2 regions of the Micromonospora sp. GCM10011542 genome follow, and region 1 is predicted to be linked to the other one. Evidence: riboswitches for the same ligand, from Rfam matches in the RefSeq annotation. Region 1 holds a riboswitch; the other holds the start of a gene.

Region 1 (6,915 bases):
ACCCTGGTGGTGGACTGGCGTGCGCCGGCCGCCGCCGCGTTCTACCAGGCCACCCCGGCCCAACCGCTGGGCGTGGTCCGCCGTCGCACGATCCAGTCCCGGGGCGAGCGGGTCACCCGGATCGAGGACGACCTGCTCGACCCGACCGCCGCCCCGGAGGGGATGACGGTGGTGGGCGACGGCGCGCTGCTGGCCACCCTGTCCCGGGCCACCGGCCGGGGCATGCGCGACATCGTGGCGACCATCCAGCGGGAGCAGGACGAGGCGATCCGCTCGCCCAGTTCCGGCGTGACGATCGTCTCGGGCGGCCCGGGCACGGGCAAGACCGCGGTCGCCCTGCACCGCGCGGCCTTCCTGCTCTACTCCGACCGCAGCCGGTACGCCGGCGGGGGCATCCTGGTGGTCGGCCCGTCCTCGGTCTTCGTCGAGTACATCGCCTCGGTGCTGCCGTCGCTGGGTGAGGACACCGCCACCCTGCACTCGCTGGGCACCCTGTTCCCCGGCATGACCGCCACCCGCACCGATCCGCCCGAGGTGGCGGCGGTGAAGGGTTCGCTGCGGATGCGCCGGGTGCTGGAGCGGGCGGTGCGCGACGCCGCACCGGGCGGCCCGGGCGAGCTGCGCCTGCTCTACCGGGGGCAACTGCTGCGGCTGGACCGGGCCCAGCTGGACGCGATCCGGGACCGCGCGCTGCCCCGGGGCGCCCGACGCAACGAGGTACGCCGGGCCGGCTTCGACGGGGTGTTCGCCGCGCTGTGGGCGCAGGCCCGCCAGCACGCCACCACCGGCCGGCTGCCGGAGCAACGGGCCTTCGAGGAGGAGATCGCCGAGCGGCCCGAGTTCCGCGAGTTCCTCAAGGCGTGGTGGCCCCGGCTGCACCCCCGCCACGTGCTCGGCTGGCTGGCCGACCCGCAGCGGCTGCGCCGCTACGCCGGCGGAATCCTCTCCGGCGCGGAGATCCGGCTGCTCTCCGCCGCGTACCGGAGCCTGGACTCCGCCGGGCTGACGATCGCCGACGTAGCGCTGCTGGACGAGCTGGACGCGCTGCTCGGCCAGCCGGTGCGGCCGGCCCGGGCCAAGCGGGATCCGTTCCAGCTCGCCGGCGGGGTCCGCGAGCTGAGCACCTTCGCCGACCGGCAGCGGGCCGCCCGGGACGCGGCCCGGGAGCGCCCGGCGGACTACCGGGAGTACGCGCACGTCGTGGTGGACGAGGCGCAGGACGTCTCGCCGATGCAGTGGCGCATGATCGGCCGGCGCGGGCGCCTGGCCTCCTGGACGGTCGTGGGTGATCCGGCGCAGACCGCCTGGACCGGCGATCCGGAGGAGCTGACCCGGGCCCGCGACCAGGCCCTGGGCCGGCGCAAGCGGCACCAGTTCACGCTCACCACCAACTACCGCAACTCCGCGGAGATCTTCGCGGTGGCCGCGGCGGAGATCCGGCGGCTCTACCCGGACCTGCCGCTGCCCAGCGCGGTCCGCTCCACCGGGGTCGACCCGGTCCAGCTGGTGGTGCCGCCCGCCGGGTTGGAGACCACGACGCTCAAGGCGGCCACCGAGCTGCTGGCGGAGGTCGAGGGCACGGTCGGGGTGATCACGCCGGTCCCCCGCCGGGACGAGGTGGCCGGCTGGCTGGCCTCGATCGGCGGGCCACGGCTGCAGGTGGTGACCAGCCTGGAGGCCAAGGGCATGGAGTACGACGGCGTCGTGCTGGTCGCCCCGGGCGAGATCCGCGCGGATCCGGGCTCCGGGGTACGCACCCTCTACGTCGCGCTCTCCCGGGCCACCCAGCGGCTCACCACCGTCGACACGGTCGACTGAGCGCGGCGATCCACCGCTCCCGGCCGATCGCTGGCCGTACAGTTGCATACATAGCGATGTGAGCATACATTTGACCGGGTCGGGACCGGCGATGGAGGGTGGGGTCGTGGGCGCAGGTCATGACCACCACCACGGGTCGGTCGCCAACGCCGCACACCAGCACCGGGGCCGGCTCTGGGCGGCGTTCGGGCTGCTCGCCACCCTGATGGTGGTCGAGGCGGTGGCCGCGTTCCACACCGGCTCGCTGGCCCTGCTCTCCGACGCCGGTCACATGTTCACCGACGTCCTCGGCATCGGCATGGCCCTGGCCGCGATCACCGCGACCCGGCGCTCCACCAGCGACCCGCAGCGCACCTTCGGCCTCTACCGGCTGGAGGTGCTGGCCGCGCTGGCCAACGCCGCCCTGCTCTCCGGGGTGGCGATCTACGTGGTGGTCGAGGCGATCGGCCGGTTCGGCGACCCGCCCGAGGTACGGGCCGGCCCGATGCTCGCCGTGGCCGCGCTCGGCCTGCTCGCCAACCTCGTCGCCTTCGCCCTGCTGCGGCCGGGCGCCCGGGAGAGCATCAACCTCCAGGGCGCCTACCTGGAGGTGCTCGGCGACCTGCTCGGATCGGTCGGCGTGATCGGCGCGGCGCTGCTCATCGAGGTCACCGACTGGTGGTGGGCCGACCCGCTCGTGGCGGTCGCGATCGGCGTGTTCATCCTCCCCCGCACCTGGCGGCTCGGGCGGGCCGCGGTACGCATCCTGGTGCAGGCCGCCCCGGAGCACCTCCAGGTCACCGCCGTGCACGACCGCCTGGCCGCCGTGCCGGGCGTCGTCGAGGTGCACGACCTGCACGTCTGGACGCTGACCTCGGGCATGGAGGTGGCCTCCGCCCATCTGACCATGGCGCCCGGAGCGGAGGTCGGGGCGGTGCTGACGGCGGCCCGGACCGCCCTGCACGAGGACTTCCGGATCGAGCACGCCACGCTGCAGATCGAGCCCGGGGCGGCCCCGGGGGCCTGCGGATCGGTCGAGTGGTAGCGGCATTTCAGCGCGTTTTCCAGGCATTCGCCGGGATTTCCCGTGGCGTCGCACGCACCGTCCGTCACAACCGCTGCAGCAGCCCCACCGGCACCGGTAGGCTCTGACCCGGCCTCCACCCGGTGGCGCCCACCCGGCGCCGGTGGCGGCCGCCGCCTAATCGCCCGCACGGGCGAACCGGGGAACCACGTTCTCGGGGTGCATCCGCGTCAGCGGTAGGGATCTTCCGTCCCGAACCCGTCAGCTAACCCGGTCGGCGGCTGACGGAAGGACATGCGTAGTGGCACCAGCACGACCACCCGCCGCCCGACTGGCGGCCCTGCTCGCCGCGATGCTCGCCCTCGGCATCGTCGCCGCCCCGGCCACCGTCGCCACGGCGGCGCCCCCGGCCAGCCAGCGCGCCGCGGCCCCCGACGGTGACGAGGAGGGCGGCACTCCGGCGCTGCGGGCCCAGCTCGAGGCGGCCAGCAAGGGCTACCTCGACGCGAAGCGGGCCCTCGACACCTCGGTGCGGCGGCAACAGCAACTCGCCACCCGACTCAAGTCCACCGAGACCGAGCTGACCGAGCGCAGCGGCAAGGTCGGCGAGATCGCCGGCGTGGCCTACCGCACCGGCCGGCTCGGCACGATGGCGGCGCTGCTCAACAGCAACACGCCCGAGGGCTTCATGGACCGGGCCGCCCAACTGGACGCGGTCGCCGCCAACGAGGACCGGGCACTGCGCGAGCTGCTCGCCACCCGCGACGAGGTCACCCGCACCCGCACCGCGCTCGACGGCGAGATCCGCGAACAGCGCAAGCAGGTCGCGGTGATGGCCAAGCGCAAGGAACAGGCCGAGAAGGCCCTCACCGTGGCCACCACCAGCAAGCCGCGGACCACCGCCGACTCCGGCTCCAACCGCGGCACCTCCACCGCCAACGCCAAGGCCGCGCCGCGCAACTCCGACGGCTCCTGGCCACCGGAGTCGTGCAGCGTCAACGACCCCACCCCGGCCAGCGGCTGCATCACCCCGCGCACCCTGCACGCGCTCAACCAGGCCAAGGCGGCCGGCTTCACCCGGTACGTCTCCTGCCACCGCAATGGCGGCTCGGGCGAGCACCCGAAGGGGCGGGCGTGCGACTTCGCCGCGCAGAAGGGTGGATTCGGCGGTGACGCCACCGGCGGGGACAAGACGTACGGCAACAACCTCGCCGCGTACTTCATCCGCAACGCCGACCGGCTCGCGGTGCTCTACGTGATCTGGTACCGGCAGATCTGGCTGCCCAGCAGCGGGTGGAAGTCGTACAGCGGGGCGGGCGGCGACCCGTCCAGCGACCACACCAACCACGTGCACCTGTCCGTGTACTGACCCACCCGGCCGGTGCCCTCATCCGACGAGGGCACCGGCCGCGGTACGTCCGGGGACGTACCCGGGATGTCGTCGACGACCGGACGACCCCGCCGGTCCCGGCCGGCACCATCGCCGGTATGCCTCGGATCTCGCCCACCGCCCGCAAGGGCCTGCTCACCCTGCACCTGGTCACCTCGCTCGGCTGGCTCGGCGCCGACCTGGTGCTGCTCACCCTCGGCATCGCCGCGCAGCGCGGCGCCGACCCGGCCGTGGTCTATCCGGTCGCCGCGCTGGTCGGTACCGTGCTGTTCGCGCCGCTGAGCGTGCTGGTCTGGCTGATCGGCGTGACCAGCGCGCTGCTCACCCCGTGGGGGCTGCTGCGCTACCGCTGGGTGCTGGTCAAGCTGGTGATCACCAGCGTCATGGTCGGGTTGGTGCTCTTCCTGCTCACCCCGAACCTGCGGCACGCCGGCGCGCTCGGCGCCGCCCTGCCACCCCGGGAACGCGCCGACCTCGTGATCGCCCCGGCCGTGTCGACCAGTCTGATGATCATCGCGACGGTCCTCTCCACCTACAAGCCCTGGGGCCGCCGCCGGGCCGCTCGGACTCGTGCGGCTGCCCCCAGCAGGATCGGCGCACGGTCGGGGAGGTAGGAGCCCCCGCGCCGGAGTCCCGGACGTCGCGCAGCTCCGGGTCAGGTGGGAGTCGGGGGGTTGGTGGTCCGGTCGAGAGCGGCGCCGAGGCGGGTGGCCAGGGCGAGGTGGGCGGCGCGGGCCTCGCGGAACGCGTACCGGAACAGCGGGGCCGGCGCGGTCAGGGTGATCTCGACGTCGATCCGGACCAGCCCGTCCGGCTCGGCCCGCAGCCGGGTGTGGTTACGCACCGTGGTGGCCGGCCACTGCCGGGCCACGGTGACGATCTCGTCGCCGTCGTTGATCAGCACGTCCGCCCGGTAGGTGATCGGGAAGCGCAGCGGCCCGGCCGCCAGCCGGTCGGTGATCGCGTAGCTGGCCCGGGCGCCGGGGCGAGGTGGCAGCTGGCGGACCCGGACGATCAGCGGGTGCAGCTCCCCCTGCCGGGTCAGGTCGCCGAGCAACGCCGCCGCCTCGGCCAGTGAGCACCGGGCCTGGACGGTGTAACTGAAGGTATCCCGCCTGAGCACACCATCTCCCGCCGTCGCTGGTCGCACGATCGTCCCGTACCCCGGTCGGGCTGGCAACGGCCGCGCGTCATCCGCTGGACGCCCGTCGTTCTCCCGCTGGTCGCATGACGGCCGGTTCGGGGGAAACACCGGCTGACGGCGGACGGAGGGCGGGACATGGGCGGGTACGACCGGTGAGCGGGCACGTGATGGTCTTCGCGCCAACCCCGCAGCTGACGGTGACAGTGGACCAGCCGAGCGGCCAGCCGGAGCTGCACCTGCATCCGGGCGGGCAGGGCGTCTGGCAGGCCCGGATGGTGCTGTCGCTGGGGGTGGACGTGGTGCTCTGCACCGCGCTCGGCGGTGAAATCGGCCAGGTGCTGGAGCCGCTGCTGGTCAGCGAGGGGGTCGACGTCAAGGTGGTGGTCCGCGACTCCGGCAGCGGCGGGTACGTCCACGACCGCCGGGACGGAAGCCGGCGGGAGATCGTCGACGTACCCGGGCAGCCGCTGAGCCGGCACGAGCTGGACGAGCTGTACAACCTCGCCCTCGGCGAGGGCCTGCGGGCCCCGGTCAGCGTGCTCAGCGGCCCCAACGATCCGGCGCTCGTGCCGGCGGACCTGTACCGACGTTTCGCCGCGGACCTGGGCGCCAACGGCGGCCGGGTGGTGGTCGACCTCTCGGGCGAGCACCTCGCCGCGGTGCTGGAGAGCGGGGTGTTCTTCCTCAAGGTCAGCCACGAGGAGCTGATCCGCGACGGCCGCGCCCGCGACGAGGACACCGCCGAGCTGACCCGGGCCATGTACGACCTGCACGCCGGCGGCGCCGACACGGTGGTGGTGAGCCGCGCGGACCAGCCGGCGTTGGCGCTGGTCGACGGGGAGTTGTTCGAGGTGGAGATGCCCCGGTTGCAGGCGGCCGACCCGCGCGGCGCGGGTGACTCGATGACCGCCGGGGTGGCCGCCGTGATGGCCGGTGGTGGGGACATCCGGACCGCGATCCGGACCGGTGCGGCGGCCGGGGCGCTCAACGTCACCCGGCACGGGCTGGGCACCGGCCGGCTCGATTCGATCACCGGCCTGGTGGACCGGGTCCGGCTGGTCCCGGCCGACAGCCGGCCGCAGGAGCACATCACCCCGGACGAGTTGGCCGAACGGGTCGAGCGATGAAGCTGCGGGTGCTGGTGACCAACGACGACGGAATCGCCGCCCCGGGCATTCAGGCGCTCGCCCGCGCCGCCGCACAGCGAGGCCTGGATGTGGTGGTCGCCGCGCCGCTGGAGGAGGCGAGCGGCACCAGCGCCGGGATGACCGCGCTGGAACGGGACGGGCGGGTGATCGTGCACGACCATCCGCTGTCCGAACTGCCGGACGTGCCGGCGTACGGGGTCGGCGGCCCGCCCGGCTTCATCACGCTGATCGCGCTGCACGGCGCGTTCGGCCCGCCGCCGTCGGTGGTGCTCTCCGGGATCAACCGAGGGGCGAACGCCGGCAGGGCCGTGCTGCACTCGGGCACCGTGGGCGCCGCGTTCACCGCCGCCGCGAACGGCTGCCGGGCGCTGGCCGTCTCGCTGGACGTGCTCTCCGCCGGCGAGGCGACGGC
Region 2 (6,915 bases), on a different contig from region 1:
GTCGCCACCATGGGGATCATCGTCGAGCCCGACTACCGGGCGGTGGTCGACAAGGTGTTCGCCCTGGGCCTGTCCGGAGTGGAGTTCTTCTTCATCCTCAGCGGCTTCGTGCTGGTCTGGTCGGCGCGGGACGGCGAGCGGAAACGGTCCTTCTGGCGGCGGCGATTCGCCAAGATCTACCCGAACCACCTGGTGCTCTGGGCCGCAGCGCTGCTGGTCGCCCTCTGGTTCGCCGACCCGATCTCCCCGGCCGTCGCGGTGGAGAACCTGCTGCTGTTGCAGGCGTGGGACGCGCGGTCCGGCTGGTTCTACAGCGTCAACACGGTGAGCTGGTCGCTGTCCTGCGAGTTCTTCTTCTACCTCTGCCTGCCGCTGGCGCTGCCGCTGTTGCGCCGGGCCCGGCCCTGGGCGCTGTGGGCGGTGGTGGTCGCGGTGCCGCTGCTGATCCTCGCGCTCTGGCCGGCCCAGACGCTGGTGCCGGAGGTCAACCGGTGGTGGTTCGCCCAGATCTTCCCGCCGGTGCGGTCGCTGGAGTTCTGGATGGGCGCGGCGGCGGCTGAGCTGATGCGTCGGGGCTGGTGGCGGGGCCCTCGGCTGAGTGTCGCCAGTGTGCTCTTCGTGGTCGTCTGGGTGGCCGCCGCGCAGTGGGTCCGCGCGGAGCTGTGGGCGGCCCTGCTCGCGGCGGCGTACCTGCTGGTCATCACCGCCGCGGCCGACGCGGACGTCCGTGGCGGGTCCTCACCGTGGCGGTCCCGCCCGCTGATCTGGTTGGGTGAGGTGTCGTTCGCCTTCTACCTGGTGCACGTCCTGGTGATGACGGCCGTTCTGCGTTGGTCCGGGAATCTGGGCGTCGGCTTCACCGGCTGGCGTGGTCCGGCGGTGGTGCTCGGCTTCCTGCTGCTGACCCTGGTGCTGGCCGGGCTGCTGCACCGCTACGTGGAGACGCCGTTGATGCGCCGGCTCGCACCTCGCCGCGGCGGGGCGCCGCCGGGCGGCGGCATCCCGCGACCGCGGACCGGCGACGACGCCGCGGTCACTGACGCCGCGGTCACTGACGCCGTGGTCACTGACGCCGCCGTGATCGATGAGGCCGCCACGGTCGACGACGATGCGGTCGACGACGGGCGACGGGTACGCGTCGACTCGCGCTGATCGCGTCCATGCTGGACCGGAGCCCCGGCGCGGCGACAGCCGACACGCCCGGCGTCGATGCGTGCGGCCGGCGCCGGCGGTAGCGTGGGGCCGTGCCTCCCGTCGCGCTCACCTGTCCGTTGTGGTGGGTGGCGCGCTGGGCGACGCGGCTGCTGACCAGCCTGGCCGTGCTCGCCGCCCTGGCCCTCGGCGCCGGTGCGTCAGCCGCTGCGCCGGCCCAGGCCGGCCCGCCGCACATCTCGGCCGGGGCGACGGGCCCGCCGTCCTCCGGGTGGGTCGTCCCGTGCGGCGCCGCCGACCAGGCGGCCATGATCGCCGTCGGCCAGTCCACCCCGATCGCCGTGAGCCACGCCACCCCGGTCGCGGTCGACCACGCCACCCCGGTCGCCGTGAGCCAGGCGACCCCGGTCGCTGTGAGCCACGCCGGCTCGCCGACGTCACCCGACGCGCACGCGGCGGCGCCCGCCGTCGAGGCCGCCGGGCTGGCCGAGGGTGCCGCCGGCATCGCGGCACGGTGGTTGCCGCGTACCGCCGATCCGGCCACCCGGGCCTCCCGGGCCCCGCCGGCGCGCTGAGTCATCGGGGGCCCGCCCCGCCACCGCGCCTGTCGATCACCCATCTCCGCACCCCGCCCCGCCGAGCCGTGGCCCGCGCCGCGGCGGTCCCGGCGGCCGTGCGGCTTCCACCGCAGCGCTCTTCCCCCGAGGTGCCGACCATGGAGACCGTCCTCTACCAGTTTCTGACCGAGGTTCCGCAGGCCGCCGCCATCTGGTCGGCCCTGTTCCTCCTGGCCCTGACCGTGCTCACCGTGCTGGTCGCTCGCCCCGAGCGGGACCGGCCGGCCGTCGACCCGGCCCCGACGCCCACCGCCCGGGAGCTCGCCGCCGTCGAGGCGGCCGACCTGCGCCGGTACGCCGAGGAGGTGGCCGTCGCCGCGGCCGGCGCGGCGCAGACCGCCCGACGACGTCGCGCCGACTGGCTGGCCGCTCAGGAGGCGACCGAGCGGGCCTGGGTGGGGTACGACGAGGCGGAACGCGCCGCCCGCCGGTTCGCTGGCGCGGGTGCGCTCCCCAGCCCCCGCACGCCCCGCACCCCGACGGAGTACGCCGCCCGGGAGCGGTACCTGCACCGCGCGGCGATGGCGGCGCACTGGCGGGGTGACCTCTCGATGCGTCAGCTCACTGACGTGTTCGCGCACCGCAACGGGTGGGATCCCCGGCGGCACCCGGTCGAGCAGGAGGCGCTGCTGAGTCGCGCGATCCGGGACGGCAAGCTGCTCGCGCATCGCGCCGCGGCCGAGCGTGAGCAGGCCGCGTGGCGGAGTGCCGAGGTGGCCGCCGAGGCGGCTCGCGCGCTCGCGGAGGAGGCGTACGCGGCGGCGGCCCGGCTGCGACCGGTCCGGGTGCCGATCCGGCCGGCCACCACCACGGCGGCCCGCCCGGCGACCGCGGCCCGCTGGCGTCCGGCCCGGGTGGGCTGACTGTCATCGCCTGATGTTGAGGGGGCAGGCGCCGGGGTCGCCCGGCCGAAGATCGGTCCCGACCTGCGGTACGCAGACCGAAATCGTCCCAACCATGCCGTGAGCCGGGTCACACGACACCGAAACGGGCACCTGGCACGGCCGGGCGTAATCCTCACGCGAATGCGGCGTCATTGCCGGCCGGCTGTCCGGTTGTCGACCCCGGGTGCCGCCGTAACCGCTTGTCCCATCGAGTCACGTCAGCGGCGAAACGCGTAAAAATTGCCGCGCCAATTCAGGTTTACGCAGGTGAGCCTGGCTTGGCAGCGCGGGAGAGGACCAGTAGTGTTCGCTCGTCCGATGCGGTTACCGATCGCAAGAGGCGACGCCGCGTCGACCCGCTTAATCGTGATCTACGAGCCGGGGACCCAGGTACGTCCGGGGTGAATCCGCGAGCCACGGCCCGCGGTAGGGCGATCTTCCCGCCCGAATCCGTCAGCTAACCCGGTAGGCGGTTCCGGAAGGAGTTCCATTCCGTGCAGCACCATTCCACCCCCCGGTTGTTCCCCCGCCTCCACGGCGTCGCGGTACCCCCGCTCATTCGTCCGGTGACGGTGAGCTGACCCCCCGGGTCACCGCCCTTCCAGCCCGGCCCGGCCGGGCGTGCACCTGAGCTGCCACCACCCGCGCGGACCACGGTCCGCGCGCTGCCGCCTACCCGGATCCCGACCCGGCCCTGGTGCGCCGCTCTCGCCCCGAACCCGTGGAGGACCCCGTGAAGCACACTCTCAAGCGTCAGCTGCGTCGTCTCGCCAGCGAGCGCCCGTACCAGATCGTCGCCGCGTCCGCCGCGGCCCTGGCTCTCGCGTCCACCACCGGCGCCCTGCTCGCCAACGCCGACGACGCGCCCATCGGCCGTCAGACCGCGACCACCGTCGCCGCCGAACTTCGCAGCGACGCCGCCGCGATGGGCGGGGCGGGTGCCGCCGCGTCCGCGTCGACCAGCGGCTCGCCCGCCACCGCCGTGCCGGCCCCGACCAGCGCCTCCCGGGCCGCCAAGACCAGCGGTGACCCGGACCTGACCCGTAAGCCCGCGCCGCCGAAGCCGCCGGCGTCCAAGCTGCTGAAGTACGACTACCAGGCGCAGAACACCTTCTACAACTGCGGTCCGGCGGCCACCCGCAACGCGCTCAGCGCTGCCGGCATCGATCGCACGCAGGAGGAGCTGGGCGCCAAGCTGGGCACCACCGAGATGGGCACCAACTCGGCCGAGGACACCACCCGGGTGCTCAACGCCGAGGTCAAGGGCTCGCCGTACCGGACCCGGATGTTCCCGAACGCGCCCAGCCCGGCGCAGATGGACCGGCTCCAGGCTGACGTCGTGCGGGCGATCACCGACGGTCGCGGCGTGGTGGCGAATATCGTCGGGGACGCCACCGACACCGACGGCAACTGGCACTCCTACGGCGGCGGGCACTACATCGCCGTGGTGGGCTACAAGGACGAGGGCCGGACCGTGCGGATCGCCGACTCGGCCAACCCGGCCGACCCGTCCTACTGGATCAGCACCATCGACCTGGCCAACTGGATGACCACCCGGGGCTACTCCGCCTGAGTCACGCACGAGGCCCAACGGGCGCCGACCCCCTGCGCGGGGTCGGCGCCCGTTGCCGTCGCGGGCGGTCCGGAGCGCGACGAACCCGTACGCCGGGTGATTGGTGACGAATCCTCCACGATGGACCGACGGTGCGTAGATCCGAGTCTGGCCGGGCGATCGCCGGTGGTCGGGGTGGTGCGCGTCATGACAGACTGCGGCCGTGGCGGAGAAATTGCGCGGCGAGCCGGTCCTGTTGCTGCTGCACGGCATGGGGGCGACCGGGGACGTCTGGTCGCCCTGGGCGCCACTGCTCGAAGAGCGGTGGAGCGGGCGGTGGCTGGCACCGGACCTGGCCGGTCACGGCCGGTCGCCGTCGCTGCCGGAGTACTCGTTCGCCGGGATCGCCGACCGGGTCGCGCACGGCCTCGCCGTCGCCGACCGGGTGGTCGTACTCGGGCACTCCCTGGGCGGTGTGGTCGGTCTGGCACTCGCCGCCCGCCACGCGGGGGTGGCCGTCGACGCCGTGGTCGGGCTGGGCATCAAGGCGGTCTGGACGCCGGCCGAACTTGCCCGCGCCGGCGAGCTCGCCGCCCGCCCGGTGAGCTGGTTCGCCAGCCGCGATGAGGCGGCCCGCCGCTACCTGCGGGTGTCCGGGCTGGAGGGGCTGTTCCCGCCGGACCACCCGGCGGTGGACGCCGGGCTGCGGCAGGTTGACGGCCGATGGCGGCTGGCGATGGACCCCGCCGCGTTCGCCGTGGGTGCGCCCGACCTGGCCGCGCTGCTGGCGGCGACCGACGCGCCCGTACTGCTGGCCCGGGGCGAGCACGACCCGATGGTCACCGACGCCCAGCTCAGAGCCTTCGGCGTACCGGTCGTCACCCTGCCCGGGCTCGGCCACAACGCGCACCTGCAGGACCCGGCGGCCGTGCTGGCGCTGCTGGAGACGTACCGCTGAGCTAGGCGGTGGGGGAGAGCGACGGTGCCTGTCGCTCGGTCGCCTGATCCGGCGTCGCCGCCAGCTCCCGCCGGGCGGCGGCCAGGAACCCCTCGGCGTACGACTCGGCGGGGAAGTCGCCCAGGTAGCGGCGGCGGGTGAGCCAGCGGGCCTCGGCCAGCGGATCGGTGTCCAGCAGGGCGGTCAGCACCTCGTCGACGTTGGACATGTCCCGGCGCAGCACGTAGCCCGACCCGGCCAGCGGGAAGTGCTCGGTGAACCGGTCGCCCTCGTCGCCCATGTCGGTGACCGCGTACGGCTTGCCCGAGTAGAGGTAGTCGGAGATCACCCCGGACACGTCCGAGACCAGCGCGTCGGACCGGTTCACGCACTCGGCCAGGCTCAGCTCCCGGGCTGCGGCACCCACCACGTGCTGCCGCCCGGTGCTGGCCCGGTCGGCGACCAGCAGCTCGGTCAGCCGACCGAGCTGGCGGGCCGAGGCCGGGTTCTGCGCGGTGTACGGGTGGGCGCGCAGGATCACCGTCGCGCCGCGCTCCAGCAGCCGCCGCAGCAGCTTCTCGGCCACCGGCAGCGAGCAGTAGTCGGCGTCGGCGTGGTGCCCGGTCCAGGTCGGGGTGTAGAGCACCGTCGGCTGGGCCAGGCCGCGCACCGGCTCCTGGCGCACCTCGATCGACTCCACCTGCGGGCGGCCCACCACCACGAACTTCTCGGCCGGGATGTCCACCCCGGCTCGGGCGTACCGGTCGATCGCCGCCGGGCCGGCCACGAAGATCCGGTCGAAGATCGCCGACACCGGGTTGGCGCTCGGCGCCTTGTCGCTGTCACCGTGGTGCAGCTGGACGTGGGTGAGCTGGGTGAACCGGATGCAGTGGCTGTTCTTCGCGCCGTGGTTGACGTAGAACGCCGCCCGCAGGCTCGGCACGAAGACCTCGTCCATCGCCCGCAGGGTGGGGCAGTAGACCACCGGGGCCGTGGTGGCGGCGGCGATCGGGGCCAGGAACTCCGGCTCGCGCAGCAGGACCACGAACGGCCGGCCGATCCGCTCCAGGTACGGCAGCCACATGGTGACCTGGTACTCGGAGCCGGGCGGGGCGGAGAAGTAGAGCACGAACTCCGGCTGGTGCTGGCGCAGCGCCCGGGCCACCGGTCCGCCGCCGGCGGCCGGCCGGAACCGCCGCCGGGCCAGGTCGACCGCCACGGCCCCCGCGCCAGCGGCGACCAGCAGGCTGGCGACCAGGGCGACGGCGGCCGGCAGGACCAGCGCCGCTGCCCCGGCGACCACGGCGAGCAGCCCCATCAGGGCGGTGCCGAGCTGCTCGGCGACCAGCGGCGTCCAGGCCCGCACGGGCAGGTTGGCCACCCGGATCTCCAGGTTGCCGGCGTCGCGCAGCGGCCCGACCAGCAGGACCAGGCCCAGCAGCACCAGCGCGGTGGCGACCAGCACAGGGTCGAACCCGGCGTCGAGCCGGCGGGCGTAGCCGACGAGGATCCCGGCGGCGATCAGCGTCGTCTCCGCGACGGTGTCGGCGCCGGGCCGCACGCGCCGTTCCCAGCCGGCCGCCGCGAGGGCGGCCACCGCCAGCAGCAGCCCCCACAGGGTCGCACCGGTCAACGCGACCACGAGGAACGCGAGGACCGCCAGACCGGTACTCAGGCACCGTGCGATCAGCTTCCTGATCAGTGCACCACGCATGTTGCTCCGTTCCCCGCCGTTGTGGCCGACTGATGTCCGACGGTCAGCCGGCGGCCGTG

What was found. Region 1 has a riboswitch for cyclic di-AMP ahead of ACFOW4_RS30040 (coiled-coil domain-containing protein). Riboswitches for the same ligand answer to the same signal wherever they lie in the genome.
Region 2: linked by a shared signal. The riboswitch ahead of ACFOW4_RS01000 (C39 family peptidase) and the one ahead of ACFOW4_RS30040 (coiled-coil domain-containing protein) in region 1 are both predicted to bind cyclic di-AMP.

What each region holds. Positions count from the first base shown of each region.
Region 1 is NZ_JBHSBO010000068.1:97,365-104,279, reverse strand. It holds gene ACFOW4_RS30050 (HelD family protein) at 1-1,818, shown strand, start outside; gene ACFOW4_RS30045 (cation diffusion facilitator family transporter) at 1,925-2,842, shown strand; cyclic di-AMP (ydaO/yuaA leader) riboswitch at 2,986-3,117, shown strand; gene ACFOW4_RS30040 (coiled-coil domain-containing protein) at 3,123-4,190, shown strand; gene ACFOW4_RS30035 (hypothetical protein) at 4,310-4,825, shown strand; gene ACFOW4_RS30030 (SRPBCC family protein) at 4,867-5,334, opposite strand; gene ACFOW4_RS30025 (1-phosphofructokinase family hexose kinase) at 5,523-6,482, shown strand; gene surE (5'/3'-nucleotidase SurE) at 6,479-6,915, shown strand, end outside.
Region 2 is NZ_JBHSBO010000003.1:89,076-95,990, forward strand. It holds gene ACFOW4_RS00985 (acyltransferase family protein) at 1-1,152, shown strand, start outside; gene ACFOW4_RS00990 (hypothetical protein) at 1,245-1,727, shown strand; gene ACFOW4_RS00995 (hypothetical protein) at 1,868-2,632, shown strand; cyclic di-AMP (ydaO/yuaA leader) riboswitch at 3,001-3,140, shown strand; gene ACFOW4_RS01000 (C39 family peptidase) at 3,387-4,226, shown strand; gene ACFOW4_RS01005 (alpha/beta fold hydrolase) at 4,429-5,163, shown strand; gene ACFOW4_RS01010 (CDP-glycerol glycerophosphotransferase family protein) at 5,165-6,856, opposite strand; gene ACFOW4_RS01015 (SDR family NAD(P)-dependent oxidoreductase) at 6,900-6,915, opposite strand, start outside.